Linked DNA regions of Candidatus Pseudothioglobus singularis PS1. The protein of the gene in region 2 interacts with the protein of the main gene of each other region in a pairwise test. Links are inferred from orthologs where the notes say so. Each region holds a gene or a part of one and is shown on either strand. Other genes may lie near its edges. The genes, in order: yhbY and rho.

Region 1 (7,534 bases), 590 kb from region 2 along the record:
GTTAGAGATCCCAAACAATTTGATGTAATGGTAACGAGTAATCTTTTTGGCGATGTATTGTCGGATTGTGCAGCAATGCTAACAGGTTCAATTGGAATGCTTCCATCCGCTTCATTAGATCAAAATAACTTTGGAATGTATGAGCCTATCCATGGCTCAGCACCTGATATTTCAGGGAAGGATATAGCAAACCCTCTTGCCACGATATTGTCTGTTTCGATGATGCTTAGGTATTCACTTAATCAAGGAGAATTGGCTGACAAAATTAACTCAGCGGTAAGCAAAGTTTTAGATAAAGGCTACAGAACAAAGGATATTGCTTCTGATGGGGACAAAGTGGTTGGGACAGAGCAGATGGGTGATCTAGTCATTGAAGAGCTTGAGACTTAGTAAAGAACTTCCTCACTGTCAATAGAGCGCCATAAAAACCAGCAGGCTACGCTTCTATATGGCCTCCATGTTTCTGAAATTGCAATTATTTTTTCTAAGCTGAGGGGTTTTCCTTCTCCATAAATCTGATTCATTGCTCTTATTATTCCAATATCCTTAATAGGAAATATATCTTTTTCCAATAGGTAAAACATTCCAAACATTTCTGCAGTCCAAGGGCCAACTCCCTTGATAGTGATTAATTCATCATAAATACTTTCGAATGAGCGATTTTCCCAATATAAGTGGTCTTTAATTGAGAAGTTTATAAAATGATTGCAAATATTGATTATGTATTGAACTTTTTGTTTTGATAATCCACAAGACTTAAGTTCTTCGAAGCTCATCAAAATTACATTTTCTGGTTTTATTTTGCCAATTTTTTTTTCTAACTTTCCCCATACACTTGCAGCAGCTTGAACTGAGATTTGTTGCCCAACTATTGATCGAAGTAGAGTTTCTAAAGCCTCACCACGAGAAGAAATACTGTATTGCTGATGTTCGAGAATTAACTTTGCTAACTTAGGGTCAGTGTGTGTTAAGAATTCTTTAGATTGCTGCCAATAAGCTGGGAGAGACATTTATAAATTTAAAAAGTGTTTTGATAAGAGGATAAAGTTAGTTGTTTTCTTTAACTGAGAATGTAGTATAGATGACATTGTCGTATAATTTATACTAATTTTTAACAACATATAAGACAGGGAACACTATGAGTAAAAAAAGAAATGTGACTTTTGTTGGTCTAGGAACGATGGGCTATCCTATGGCTGGACATTTATCAAGGTCTGAGTTATTTAATGTAAGTGTTTTTAATCGAACCTCAGAAAAATCTGCCCAATGGGGAGAAGCATATGAAGGAAGGGTTGCATTAACTATTGAAGACGCCGTAAAAGATGCAGATGTGGTTATTACATGCACTGGAAGAGATGAAGATATGATGGAAATCGTTTTTTCAGATGATGGAATGATGCCATACCTTAAAAAGGGCTCCATTTTTATTGATCATACTACAACATCCTTTAAGCTAGCAAAACACCTAAATGAATCACTAAAAGATAAGAATATATCATTTATTGATGCTCCAGTTAGTGGAGGAGAAGCTGGAGCTATTAATGGAGTTTTAAGCGTTATGGCCGGCGGTGACGCTCACATATTGGATGCATGTGACTCAATCATTAAAACATATTCTAAAAGTATCACACTGATGGGAGATTCTGGGTCTGGCCAATTAGCAAAAATGGTTAACCAAATTTGTATAGCGGGTTTGTTACAAGGATTATCCGAGGGATTGCTTTTTGCTGAATCTGAGAACTTGAATATGGATAAGTTGCTGTCTGCTATTTCAGGAGGCGCAGCTCAGTCTTGGCAAATGGTGAATAGAGGCAAAACAATGCATCAAAGAGAGTTTGATTTTGGTTTTGCTATTAAGTGGATGGTGAAGGATTTAGGCTACTGTTTAGATCAAGCAGATGGAAACAATACAAAACTAACTTTTACTCAAGAGGTCTATGACCGTTATACTAATTTAATGGATAAAGGCCATACCTATAGTGATACCTCTGCTTTAATGATGTTTGATGAGTTGAATAAATAGGTAACAAACCAAGTAATGATTAAAGCTTCACTCACTGAAAAGCAATTGATTGATTTTAATAATAATGGATTTCTAACAGTTGATAATTTCATAGAATTGCAGTATTTAGAAGACCTTAAAACAAGAATCAATCTTCTCTTTAAAGGAAACTTTGAAACTGGTATTGAGCCAGATGAGTGGAATTGGAGGCAAGAAAGAGACCCAAGCGATGTTACACGACAAATTTGTAATGCTTGGAAATCCGATAGTCTTATAAAGCGTTTAGTTTGTAGCTCAATTATTGGAGAGAGCGTTTCGAAATTAATGAGCTGGAAGGGAGCAAGACTTGTTCAAGATAACGTTTTATGGAAGCCACCGCAAGGAAAAGCTTTAAATTTTCATCAGGATGCTGCATATGATGACTGGATAATTCCACAAACTATGGTGACTTGCTGGATGCCTTTAGATGATACCTTTGCAGAAAATGGAACACTAGAGTTTGCAAGGGGATCACACAAATGGGATCTATGTCCACCATCTGAGGACTTTCATGCCCCAAATGATTATAAAAAAGAGCTCCATAATTATTTAAATAAAAATGATAAAACTCTTTATATTGATTCAGTTCAAGTTCCTGCCGGGGGTGCTTCATTTCACCATGGCCATACTTGGCATGGTTCAGGGCCAAACAAGTCAAATAGCCATCGAAGAGCAATAGTCGCACATTGCGTCCCAATTGATGCTAAATTTCATCCAACTAATTGTGGGGGAACTGGAAAAATTTATAAAAAATATAAATTGAATGAAAGTGATGAGTTACCTGATAGTTTTTTTCCTCCCTTGTGGCAGGAAAATTAAAGAGTTTATTTATTCTTTGCATCAAAATTTTTTAAAAGAAATGGCATAATATTGGATATGAGAAAAAAGCCAAAATTAACAAATATTCATACTGTTGCTCAGAGTCGAATCTTCAATCTTGAGTCACTTGATGTCGAATTTTCTAATGGCGCAACTCGTGTCTATGAGAGGCTTATGTCTCGAGGAAATGGAGCAGTTCTAGTTATCCCAATGCTTGATGATGATACTGTCCTCATGATTTATGAGTTTTCTGGAGGCACTGAGCGCTATGAATTAGGACTTACCAAAGGGAAAATAGATAAGGGTGAAACTCCAATTGAGGCTGCGGGTAGAGAGCTAAAAGAAGAAATCGGGTTTGGCGCAAATAAGCTAACCTTTCTCAAAACAATCACACTTGCGCCTGGGTATCAGTCAAGTGAGACGCACATCGTGCTCGCTGAAGATCTGTTTGAGGAAACTGCAGAGGGAGATGAGCCTGAACCTCTAGAAATCGTCCCTAAAAAACTTTCTGAGTTAGAGGAACTAACCTATAACGAAGACTTAACTGAAGCAAGGAGCATTCTAGCTCTTTATATGGTAAGAGATATCATTAATAATCGATCAGTGTGATAGATATACCGCAGTCATTTTGGCTGGATGAAGATCAATTAAAATTCCCTGAAATAGAGTTAGCGCTCAAAGAGCCAAATGGATTAATCGCTATAGGCGGTGATTTATCATTAAATAGACTCTTGGAGGCTTACTCCAGAGGTATATTCCCTTGGTATGGTAAAGATGAACCTATACTCTGGTATTCTCCAGATCCCAGAATGATTATTACGCCGAACTCATTTCACCTATCAAAAAGTTTAAAAAAAACAATTAATTCATCAAGATTTGATGTTTTAGTTGATACATCATTCAATAATATAATTAGACAATGTCAAGAGGCTCCTAGGTTTGGTCAGTCAGGAACATGGATCGATGATGAGATGGTCAAAGCTTATACAAATTTGTACAAGGAAGGCTATGCGCACTCATACGAAGTGTTTGAGAATGGAGAGCTTGTGGGTGGGTTATATGGGGTTGCATTAGGAGGGGTTTTTTTTGGTGAGTCCATGTTTTCATTGGTAAGCAATGCTTCAAAAGTAGCATTCGCATTTTTATTGCAAAATAGCCATTATCAATTAATAGATTGTCAAGTGGAGAATCGACATTTAGAAAGTTTGGGTGCCTACAATATCCCAAGAGATTTGTTTATGCAACAGCTTAAGGCCTTTGTGTAAAATATACTCCATTAAATTAGGGATTATTACGCTATGACAAACCATATTAAATTCGTTTTACTGGTCTCACTTGTTATTACGTTAGCAGCATGTGGCAGAATGGGTGATCTAGTCCCAATAAAAGATACAGTTGAATCAACTACTAGTACTTACTAGCGAAAAATCCATTGAACGCATTCAATTTCCAAAATAAAAATCTTTATGCTGAGTCTGTGCCCGTTTCAGACTTAATGAACTTGTACGGCTCGCCACTTTATATTTATTCAAAAAGTCAAATAGAATTCAATTGGAAGGTTTTTGAAAATTCATTTGGAGCCCATCCTCATCTTATTTGTTATGCTGTAAAGGCTAATTCTAATCTTGCAGTATTAAATATTCTTGCTAATCTAGGATCTGGTTTCGATATTGTTTCCCTTGGAGAGCTAGAGAGAGTTATTGCTTCAGGTGGAGATCCAGCTAAATGCGTTTTTTCAGGTGTTGCAAAAACTGAAAACTCAATACGAAAAGCACTTGAGTATGGAATTTACTGTTTCAATGTAGAGTCTGAGGGAGAACTAGAACAGATTGAATCAGTGGCATCCTCTTTGAATGTTCGTGCCTCAATTTCAATCCGAGTCAATCCAGATGTAGATGCAAAGACTCATCCATATATTTCAACAGGTCTGACTGAAAATAAGTTTGGTGTGAGTGCTGAAGTGGCTTTGTCTATGTATAAAAAAGCAAGCCTTTCTGATTATCTTGATGTCTGCGGACTTGATTACCATATTGGCTCTCAAATTACAGATCAATCTCCATTTATCGAGGCTCTTGAAAAAGCATTAGATCTGATTGAAGAGCTCAAATCAGAAAACATAGATTTAGACCACATTGATATTGGAGGTGGAGTAGGTATAACCTATGATCAAGAAAAAATAATCAGTATTGAGGATTACATCAATAGGGTAATCAGCAAAGTTGGAAGTATGAAAATTTTGGCTGAACCTGGGCGATCAATTGTTGGAAATGCAGGTATTTTTGTAACAAAAGTTGAATACTTGAAGCAAAATGATATTAAGTCATTTGCAATTGTAGATGGTGCAATGAATGATCTGATTAGGCCTGCTCTTTATAGTTCATATCATGAGGCGGTTTCAATACAAGAAAAATCAAAGGGCGTTACTGACTCATGGGATATCGTCGGACCAGTTTGTGAAACTTCAGATTTCTTGGCTAAGGATAGAGAACTAACTTTAGAAAAAGGAGACTATATTGCAATTTTAACTGCAGGTGCGTATGGTTTTGTTTTGAGTTCAAATTATAACTCGAGACCCAGAGTGCCTGAAGTTATGGTGAGTGAAAAGAGCCATAGTTTGGTGCGAAAAAGAGAAACTATCGAATCACTATTTGAGAATGAAACTATATTTAAAGATGAAGTTAACTAATAATCAAAAAAAGTACTTAAGATCTTTGGCGCATGATTTAAAGCCATTTGTAATGATTGGTCAGCATGGATTAAGTGAGTCAGTTATTGCTGAGATTGAGTCAACTATGCTTAAACATGAACTCATTAAAATCAAACTAAGGGTAAGCGATCGTGATGAAAAGCAAGGGATAATCAACAAGATTATTAAGTTTTCTGAAGCTGAATTAGTCCAAGTTATTGGGGGCGTAATAGTTATTTATAGGCCTTTTGAAGACAACCCTGATATTATCTTACCTAGATCATAATAAATTTAACAGAGCTTATTGTATTCTTATAATACTTAATTGAAATGAAAATTGCCCTCAGTGCTGCAGAAACTTCAGGCGATCTGATTGCTTCATCTTTGGTCGTTGCTTTAAAAAACAATGATCACCATTGTGAAATAGACGGACTGGCCGGCGACAAGATGATTGAAGCAGGTTGCAATAGTTTGTGGCATACTGATGAAGTAAATGTGATGGGTCTCAGTGAGGTGTTGAAGAAGCTGCCATCCGTCTTAAAGTTAAGAACTAAAGTCACTAATCACTACATTTCTAATAAGCCCGATGTATTTATTGGTGTTGATTCACCAGACTTCAACTTCAGGATTGAGCATTCATTAAAGAAAGAAGGCGTTAAAACAATTCATTTTATTAGCCCCTCAGTTTGGGCTTGGCGTTCTAAACGAATTAAAAAAATTAAAGCTTCAACTGACCTAGTATTATGTCTTTTCCCTTTTGAAGTGGATTTCTTCACACAGCATAATCAAAAAGCTATTTTTGTTGGTCATCCACTAGCTGAAACCTTAAAACCAAGGAAGAAATATAAACCAAACAAAAGCGTTTTATTAATGCCAGGCTCAAGAGAGTCAGAAATTAAAACGCTTTTGCCAGAATTGATTGAGGCTGTAAGGGTAATGCAGTCTAGAGACTCCGAACTAACTTTTAATCTATCTCTTGCCAATGCTAATCATAGAGATTGGGTTGAGAAAAGTATAGAGGGTTTATCTATAAAAATCAGCATTGGTGATGCTCACAAAAAAATTATTGATTCTGATCTAGTTCTAGTTGCATCTGGCACTGCAGCACTTGAGGTGGCCTTACTAGCAGTTCCAATGGTTGTTATTTATAAGCTCTCCTATTTAAGTTATCAAATAGTAAAGCGTCTACTTAATACCAAAGAAGTTTCACTTCCCAATAAGATTTTAGGAAAAAGAGTTGTACCTGAATTAATTCAAAATGATGCGAACGGTCAAAATATTTCTGATCATGCTATGACATTACTAGGGTCTGATAATAGCAAGCTTGTTAGCGAATTAGAAAAGATTCATGTTCTATTAAATCATGATTCTAGCTCCAAATCTGCTGAGGCAATAATTGAGTTTATTAATGAAAAATGACATTGAAAAAATCGTTGAACTTGCACTATCTGAAGATATTGGTGAAGGAGATGTCTCATCAGTTTTAATTGATAATAAGATTATCGAGGCTGAAATAATTTGCAGAGATGATGCAATAATTTGTGGAGTTGAATTCTTTAATTTATGTTTTTTATCAATTGATCCAAAAATTCAAATACATTGGAAGGTTGAAGATGGCTCAAGGGTCAAGTCAGGTGACAAAATATGCGGCCTTAAAGGCAATACAAAAACGATAGTAACTGCCGAAAGAGCCGCACTTAACTTTTTGCAAATATTAAGTGCTACTGCAACACAAACTAGCTACCTTGTCAGTCTCATAAATAGTACGAATGCAAAATTACTTGATACAAGAAAAACAATACCTGGGCTTAGAAAGGCGCAAAAATATGCGGTTAAGTGTGGTGGTGGGGTGAATCATAGGATGGGTTTGTATGACTGTATCATGCTAAAAGAGAATCATATATTATCAATTGGCTCTTTAGAGCAATTGATTAAAAATGCAATCAATCAATTTCCAAAAACACCTATTATTGTTGAAGTGGAGTCTC
Region 2 (7,377 bases):
TAATATTTCTCATCCCAGGAAGGACTAAGTTTGTAAGCTCATGCCAACCAAAAACATTAGATTGAAACTGTTTTTCTAGAGTATCTCTCGAAATATCCTCAAGGGCGCCAGCTTGACCATAAGCCCCATTATTGATTAGTGCATAAACATTATCAGTCATTTCAAAAAGTTTAATTACTGCATCATTTATTGACTCTGATGAAGCTAAATCTAAAAGAAGAGACTCAAAACCAAGATTTTGAAGGTTTTTGACATCATCAGGAGATCTTGCTGAAGCAAAGACTCGATAACCTTTATCTTTAAGTCCTTTTGCTATACAAAGACCAATGCCACTTGAACAGCCTGTAATTAATACAGATTTCATTTTTGAATATTGGTCCAATACTCTGCTTTAGCTCTTAAATCTTTATCAATACTTTCAGATCTTAACACAAGAAAATCATAAGCCATCCTAAAACGAGGGTTTCTAATAAGTGCTTTTGATTTTTTTGGATTATAGTTCTCTAACTGATATTGCATTAACCATATGTCCTTGACTCGAGATGAGAGCCATCTAGGCATCATCACTTGCTGTGTTTGTTTCTTAATGACATCTTCAGAAGCCTGAAGCATTAACTCAATTCGAGATTTGTTTTTTTTACTTATTTGATTAAACCTTTTATTCACTGCAGACCACAGGAAAACTGCAAATAAAAAAGCAGGTGTAACACTGTTGCCATTCCTGATTCTTTCAGAGGTATTGATTAAAGAGGAATCAACAAATGGGTTTTCTTTAGTTTGTGAAAAAAGATGTCTTAAAAGACCCAGTCGATCAAGCTCATGGAATATTTCAATCGAATTTTCATTATGAAAAAGCTTAATAACCTCCTCATAAAGTCTTGCTGGAGGGATTTTTACAAGTAACTGAGAGTTTGCTTGAATTGCTTCAATAAGCTGAGATTCAATATTCGCATTCAATTTTGCCTGAAAACGAACTGCTCGAATCATCCTAACTGGATCTTCCTCAAAACGCTCTGAGGGGTCACCAATCATTTTAATTTTTAAAGCTTTTAGATCATCAAGCCCACCCACATAATCGATAATTTCAGATTTTTTAATATCATAATAAAGACCATTTACAGTAAAGTCTCTTCGAAAAACATCGTCTTCTAGGGCACCATAATAATTATCTCTAAGCACCAAACCATCATTTGAAGTTTGGACTTTACCAGCACGAAAAGTTGCAACTTCAATGAATTTTCTTGCTGAAAACATAATATGAACTAACTTAAAACGCCTTCCAATAATTCTAGAGCGTTTAAAAAGTTTATGAATTTGTTCTGGTGTTGCACTAGTTGCTATATCAAAGTCCTTAGGTTTGTGTCCAAGAAGAATATCTCTTATACAACCCCCTACTAAATAAGTCTCATGGTCTGATTTATTTAATTTTTTTAAGATCTTTAAAGCATCTTGATCTAATAATTTTTTGTCAAATTTAACCTTTTGACGAATTGGACTCATATACTAACAACTTCTCTTGGAGACCAACCTTCTTTTCTATGTTCGCATTCAACATTTGTATAGACCCCACCTCTAACATTAAAGACAGCTTTTAGTCTTATAAAACGAGGATCCATAACCTCAACTAAATCATCTAAAATCTTATTTGTTACAGCCTCATGAAAAGCCCCTTCATTTCTATACGACCAGAAATAATTCTTTAATGCTTTTAGCTCAACACAAAATTTATCTGCAATATACTCAATATGAATATCAGCAAAATCAGGCTGGCCTGTTAATGGACATAAACATGTAAATTCTGATGAATCAATTCGAATTACGAAATCTCTTTCAGAATTGGGATTGTCAAAGACTTCTAATATTTTACTTGGTGAACTAGACATTTTTTTTCTCTGGTTTAAATAAAATAAGTATTTTATCAATAAAATATAATAATTTTCCTTCTCTTAAGTGATACAAAAAAAGGAAAAATAAAATAAACAATAAATGAACTGACCATAAGCCTACCATAGGATTTAATTCTCCATTTTCAATTGAAGTTTTGGCTACCAATAATCCATTGTTATAAATCATAAAAATTAAAACACCAATTAACAAATTAATGCCCTTGCCATTTCTTGGAGAGGCTTTGCCCAAAAGAACTCCAATAATAGATAAAATTAAAATTGATATTGGCTGTGAAAAGCGCCACTGCATCTCAGCATTTGCTAGCAAACTATCATCAGTTAACAAATTGATTGAAGTTTTTTCTTCAACTTCAGAAAAATTAGAGAGCGACTTTTGAACTTCACCAGAAACTATCTCTAAATCATATTGATCAAAATCTAATATGTTTACATTTAGATTGCCAGGAAGTCCTTCATATCTAACGCCATCTTTAAGTCTTAAATAAATACTTTGATTTTTAGAGTCAGTATACTTTGTAGCTTCAGAAGCTAAAACAATAACTGGACTCTCTTTACTTGACACATAGATAAAGACTTCTTCCATATTTTGCTCACCTGCATTATCAATACCTGATGATTCTGAAGCATAAAAAATAATCTCACCATTTTTAAAATTTTCAAACTTTCCTTCAGTAATAAAAGAAAACTCAGAAGCATTAACAGTTTCATCCTCCGCATAACTCTTTTGCTGTTTTGCCCATGGAACAGCATAAATAGTAAGAAAAAAAACTACAATAAAAGAGAAGATAACTATTGGCTGAATATAATATATAAATGCTTTATCCCCCATACCAAAAGAATTCATAACAACTGCTTCTGAGCTTTTATACATTTGAGATATAGAAATTATAATTGCTAAGAAAAGAGAAAGTGAAAATATGACGGGTATATCGCGTAGCATATTAAAACCAACAATTGGCATAAGTTCCTGAAAAGGAATACCATGCTCAACACTTTCTTGAACTGTTAAGACAAATTGATTACCAAAAACGATAAGCCCAACAATAAAAAAAATAGATAAAAGAAAAATGATTAAATTTTTCAGTAGATATCTTGAAATTATTGTATTTGGAATATTAAAGATTTTATACAGCATAAAGTTAATTATAAATTACCCTTGCTGATAAGCGAGCCTTTACTTCTTTTGTTTCATCGAATCGAAAAACTCATCATTAGTCTTGGTGAATCTTAGTCTTTCAATTAAAAACTCAGCAGCTTCGACAGTATCCATTGGATGAAGAATTTTTCTTAAAATCCACATTTTTTGGAGTTCTTGTTCATCTGTGATAAGCTCCTCACGCCTTGTACCAGAGGCATTAATGTTTATAGCAGGGAAGATGCGTTTTTCAGACAATCTTCTTTCAAGATGAAGCTCCATATTGCCGGTACCTTTAAACTCCTGATAAATGACTTCATCCATCTTAGATCCAGTATCAACTAAAGCTGTTGCAATTATAGTAATACTACCACCATTTTCAATATTACGAGCTGCTCCAAAAAAACGCTTTGGCCTTTGGAGTGCATTAGCATCAACTCCGCCAGTTAGGACCTTCCCTGAGGATGGAGCAACTGTATTGTATGCCCTCGCAAGACGAGTTATTGAATCAAGCAGAATAATGACGTCTTTACCTTGCTCAGCTCTTCTTTTTGCCTTTTCAATAACAATCTCTGCAACCTGAACATGTCTTTTGGCTGGTTCATCAAAAGTTGAAGAAATAACCTCACCTCGAACTGTTCGCTCCATTTCAGTTACTTCTTCAGGTCTTTCATCGATCAACAATACAATTAATTCACATTCAGGATGGTTAACTGCTATTGAAGAAGCGATATTTTGCATAATCATTGTCTTACCTGCCTTAGGTGGGGCAACTAATAGCCCTCTTTGTCCTTTTCCAAATGGTGCAACAAGATCAATGACTCTTGCTGTAATATCTTCTGTACCACCATTTCCTAGCTCAAGTCCAAGTCTTTGATTTGGATGAAGTGGTGTAAGGGAAGAAAATGGGATCCGATTTCTAATATTTTCAGGTGAATCTTCATTTACTTCTGAAACCTTTACAAGCGCAAAATATTTTTCACCTTTCTTTGGGGCTCTAATTTTTCCAGTAACAACATCACCAGTCGAGAGATTAAATCGTCTAATTTGATTGGGTGAGACATAAATGTCATCAGGGCCAGAAACATATGAATCATTTGAAGATCTTAAGAAGCCATAACCCTCTTGTAAGATATCTAAAACACCATCTCCCAGAACCTCCTCTTCGTTATCAGCCTTATGTTTAAGAATTGCGAAGATGAGAGTTTGTTTTTTTGCTCTAGAAATATTCTCAATACCAAGAGATTGAGCAAGTTCAAGAAGTTCGGCAGGCGTTTTAATTTTAAGTTCTGATAGTTTCATATAGATTTATAAGTTTTTTTAAGAATTGGCATAATGCCATAGGAAACAAACAATAGAAATAAATGTTTGTTTAAAGAGTATTTAATTTAAGTTTTATATTATTTGTTTAGGAAATTGGTTTAATTATTAAATATTTGAATCCAAGAAAGCGTTTAGATTCGGCTTTGAGAGAGCGCCAACCTTTGTGGCCTGAACAGCTCCATCTTTAAATAAAAGCATAGTAGGAATTCCTCTTATGCCATATTTGGGGGGTAATTGAACATTTTCATCAACATTTACTTTAGCGATTGTAATTTTCCCTTCATATTCATCTGCGATTTCATCAAGGATTGGGGCAAGAGCCTTACACGGACCACACCACTCTGCCCAAAAGTCTACCAATACGGGTTGTGAAGAATTTACAACATCTTCTTCAAAAGAGGCGTCACTAACTACGATAATTTTGTCGTTCATGTACTAAAAAATGGAATGTATAAATAGAGTTGAAATAACCTATAAGTTACATTATAACACTTCTTTCAGGTAATTCTGTTTATTTAAAAAAAGATTAATTGTGGCAATTTTTTATTAAATAAATGCAAGTAATATCGGTATCGTGATGAAAGACAAAACAACTTGCGTGGTTATTATGCTAGTCATTAATTGATCGTCTGCTCCAAACTGTCTAGCAAGTGTATGAGAACTAACAGCTGTCGGCACGGCCGCAAAAATAACTGCAACTACCACTTCAATCTCACTGAGCCCTAAATAATTAGCTACACAAAAAGCAATCAATGGCAAAGCTAATAATTTGAGAAAATTGGATATTAAGATTGGAGTAATAGTTAAAGCCAAATCACGTACCTTAATCTTAGCGCCAATAGTTAATAACATTATTGGAAGAGCTGCAGAACCAAGCAAACCAGAAGTATCGATAATTACTTTTAATTTTTCTGATTGAATTATTGAAAATATTAGACCTGCAATCATTGAAAGGATAAAAGGATTTTTGCTTAACTCGACAAATACAGTTTTAAATTCATTATTTGATGTATTTTTTTTTGATTGGCCAAAATTCATTACCATAGTTGTTACTATAATAATATTAATGCTAGGAACATAGATAAGCATAAATATTGAGGCTATTTTTAAACCTTCATCTCCAAAAAGACTTCCAGTAATTGCTAAAGCAATAAAAGCATTTTGTCTGACTGCTCCTTGAAGTATTGATGTCCATCTTTCTGGAGGGTATCCAAGCAATTTGCCTAGAATAAGAACAGTCAATATTGCAATAAAAAATCCTACATAAATGATTATAGAATAGCTATAAAGCATTTCGGAAGATAAATTAATTTGAGATATATAGTGGAATAATAATGCCGGAATGAGAACCCAATAACATAACTTATCGTTAATCTCCCAAAAAGATACATCAGGTACTTTAATCCTTCTCAGAAAATTGCCAAGGATAATTAAAAGGAAGACTGGCGAGACCAATAGAAAGATTTGAAAGAAGTTTGAAAGCATTTACTCTTTTATATGAAATAGTATTTTCTAACTATTGCTATTAATCCAATCAATAGCTTTTTCTAATCTGGCCAAGGTTCTTTCTTTGCCAACAAATTGAGCGCTTATATCAATACTTCCAGACTTACCATTACCAGTTAGTGCCAACCTGAAAGGCTGACCAACCTTACCAAAACCTATATCATGCCCTTCACAAATAATCTTTATTACTGAATGAATGTTCTCAGCAGTCCAGCTATTAATTGAATTGAGATTGGCAACTAGATCCTCTAAAATTGGCTTAGAATTAGTATTGAATACCTTATTTGCCTGAACTGAATCAAACGCATCAAAATCACAATAAAACATGACGCAGCTCTGTGCCATATCAACTAGTGACCCTGACCTTTCTCTTAGAGACTCAGCCAACTCATAAATATTAGGGCCATTATCTAGATTAATATTTAAATTATTGAGATGCCATTTAAGATTTTCAACCAGATTATTGATTTCAGTGGACTTAATATAGGACTGATTAATCCACTCTAATTTTTCTTGATTGAAGCTAGCTGGAGAATTATTTATATTTTTTAGTTCAAAAAGATCAATCATCTCTTCTACTGAAAAAATTTCTTGGTCTCCGTTTGACCAGCCAAGCCTCACAATATAATTTAATAACGCTTCAGGTAAAAAGCCTTCATCCCTATATGCAAGAAGGTTAAGTGCTCCATGTCTTTTTGATAAACGAGAGCCATCTGAGCCAAGGATCATTGGAACGTGGGCAAACTCGGGCAAAGGCCATCCCATAGCTTTATAAAGATTAATCTGTTTAGGAGTATTATTGATATGATCATCGCCCCTTATTACGCAGTCAATTTCCATGTCATGATCATCAACCACAACAGTTAAATTATAGGTTGGAGAGCCATCTGTCCTTGAGATTATTAAATCGTCTAACTCAGAATTTGAAATTCTCACCTCACCCTTTACAAAATCATGAAATACTACTAATCCATCGTCAGGGTTAAGAAATCGAATGACGCCATTCTTTAGGGCTTTATCTCGGCAACATCCATCGTATTTAGGCTTCTCCTTTTTGGCAATCTGATTTTCTCTCATCTTTTCCAAACGCTCTTTAGAGCAATCACAATAATAGGCCTTGCCATTTGAAAGGAGTTCGTTAATGACCTCATTGTAGCGCTCAGTTCTATCACTTTGATAGATTGGGCCTTCGTCATAGTCAAGACCCAGCCACTCCATTCCATCTAAAATGGCGTCTACAGAAGTCTGAGTTGATCGCTCTTGATCAGTATCTTCTATTCTCAGTAAGAACTTACTGCTTGTTTTTTTAGCCCAAAGCCATGCAAAAAGAGCAGTTCTGGCGCCGCCAATATGCAAATAACCTGTTGGTGAAGGTGCAAATCTCGATTTCATTAATTACTCTTTAAAAAACAATAGAAGTAGCTTTTGAACATTATAAAAATAAATTGATTGTTATTGATCCCTTCAAACAAATCAAAATGTTAAGTTAATTTTACACTGTTATAA

What was found.
Region 1: the proteins of rho (region 2) and yhbY interact in binary tests that used the Escherichia coli proteins (3 or more experiments, as listed by UniProt). The link is inferred for Candidatus Pseudothioglobus singularis PS1 from one-to-one orthologs.

What each region holds. Positions count from the first base shown.
Region 1 is NZ_CP006911.1:147,068-154,601, forward strand. What follows is about bases 4,210-7,182. They hold yhbY (ribosome assembly RNA-binding protein YhbY), read left to right. Parts: upstream 4,210-5,532; coding sequence 5,533-5,832; downstream 5,833-7,182. Other genes in these bases: lptM (LPS translocon maturation chaperone LptM), read left to right, coding at 4,210-4,281; lysA (diaminopimelate decarboxylase), read left to right, coding at 4,293-5,546; lpxB (lipid-A-disaccharide synthase), read left to right, coding at 5,877-6,965; nadC (carboxylating nicotinate-nucleotide diphosphorylase), read left to right, coding at 6,955-7,182. In the rest of the region: leuB (3-isopropylmalate dehydrogenase), read left to right, coding at 1-390; W908_RS00700 (DNA-3-methyladenine glycosylase family protein), read right to left, coding at 387-1,010; W908_RS00705 (NAD(P)-dependent oxidoreductase), read left to right, coding at 1,139-2,023; W908_RS00710 (phytanoyl-CoA dioxygenase family protein), read left to right, coding at 2,039-2,860; ADP compounds hydrolase NudE, read left to right, coding at 2,918-3,469; aat (leucyl/phenylalanyl-tRNA--protein transferase), read left to right, coding at 3,466-4,125; more of lptM, read left to right, coding at 4,159-4,209; more of nadC, read left to right, coding at 7,183-7,534.
Region 2 is NZ_CP006911.1:743,789-751,165, reverse strand. Bases 2,214-5,029 are described here. They hold rho (transcription termination factor Rho), read right to left. Parts: upstream 4,345-5,029; coding sequence 3,082-4,344; downstream 2,214-3,081. Other genes in these bases: W908_RS03815 (AEC family transporter), read right to left, coding at 4,912-5,029; trxA (thioredoxin TrxA), read right to left, coding at 4,471-4,797; lptF (LPS export ABC transporter permease LptF), read right to left, coding at 2,214-3,042. Outside these bases: W908_RS03845 (SDR family NAD(P)-dependent oxidoreductase), read right to left, coding at 1-364; polynucleotide adenylyltransferase PcnB, read right to left, coding at 361-1,500; queF (preQ(1) synthase), read right to left, coding at 1,497-1,883; more of lptF, read right to left, coding at 1,876-2,213; more of W908_RS03815, read right to left, coding at 5,030-5,850; gltX (glutamate--tRNA ligase), read right to left, coding at 5,878-7,263. UniProt on the Escherichia coli protein: Facilitates transcription termination by a mechanism that involves Rho binding to the nascent RNA, activation of Rho's RNA-dependent ATPase activity, and release of the mRNA from the DNA template.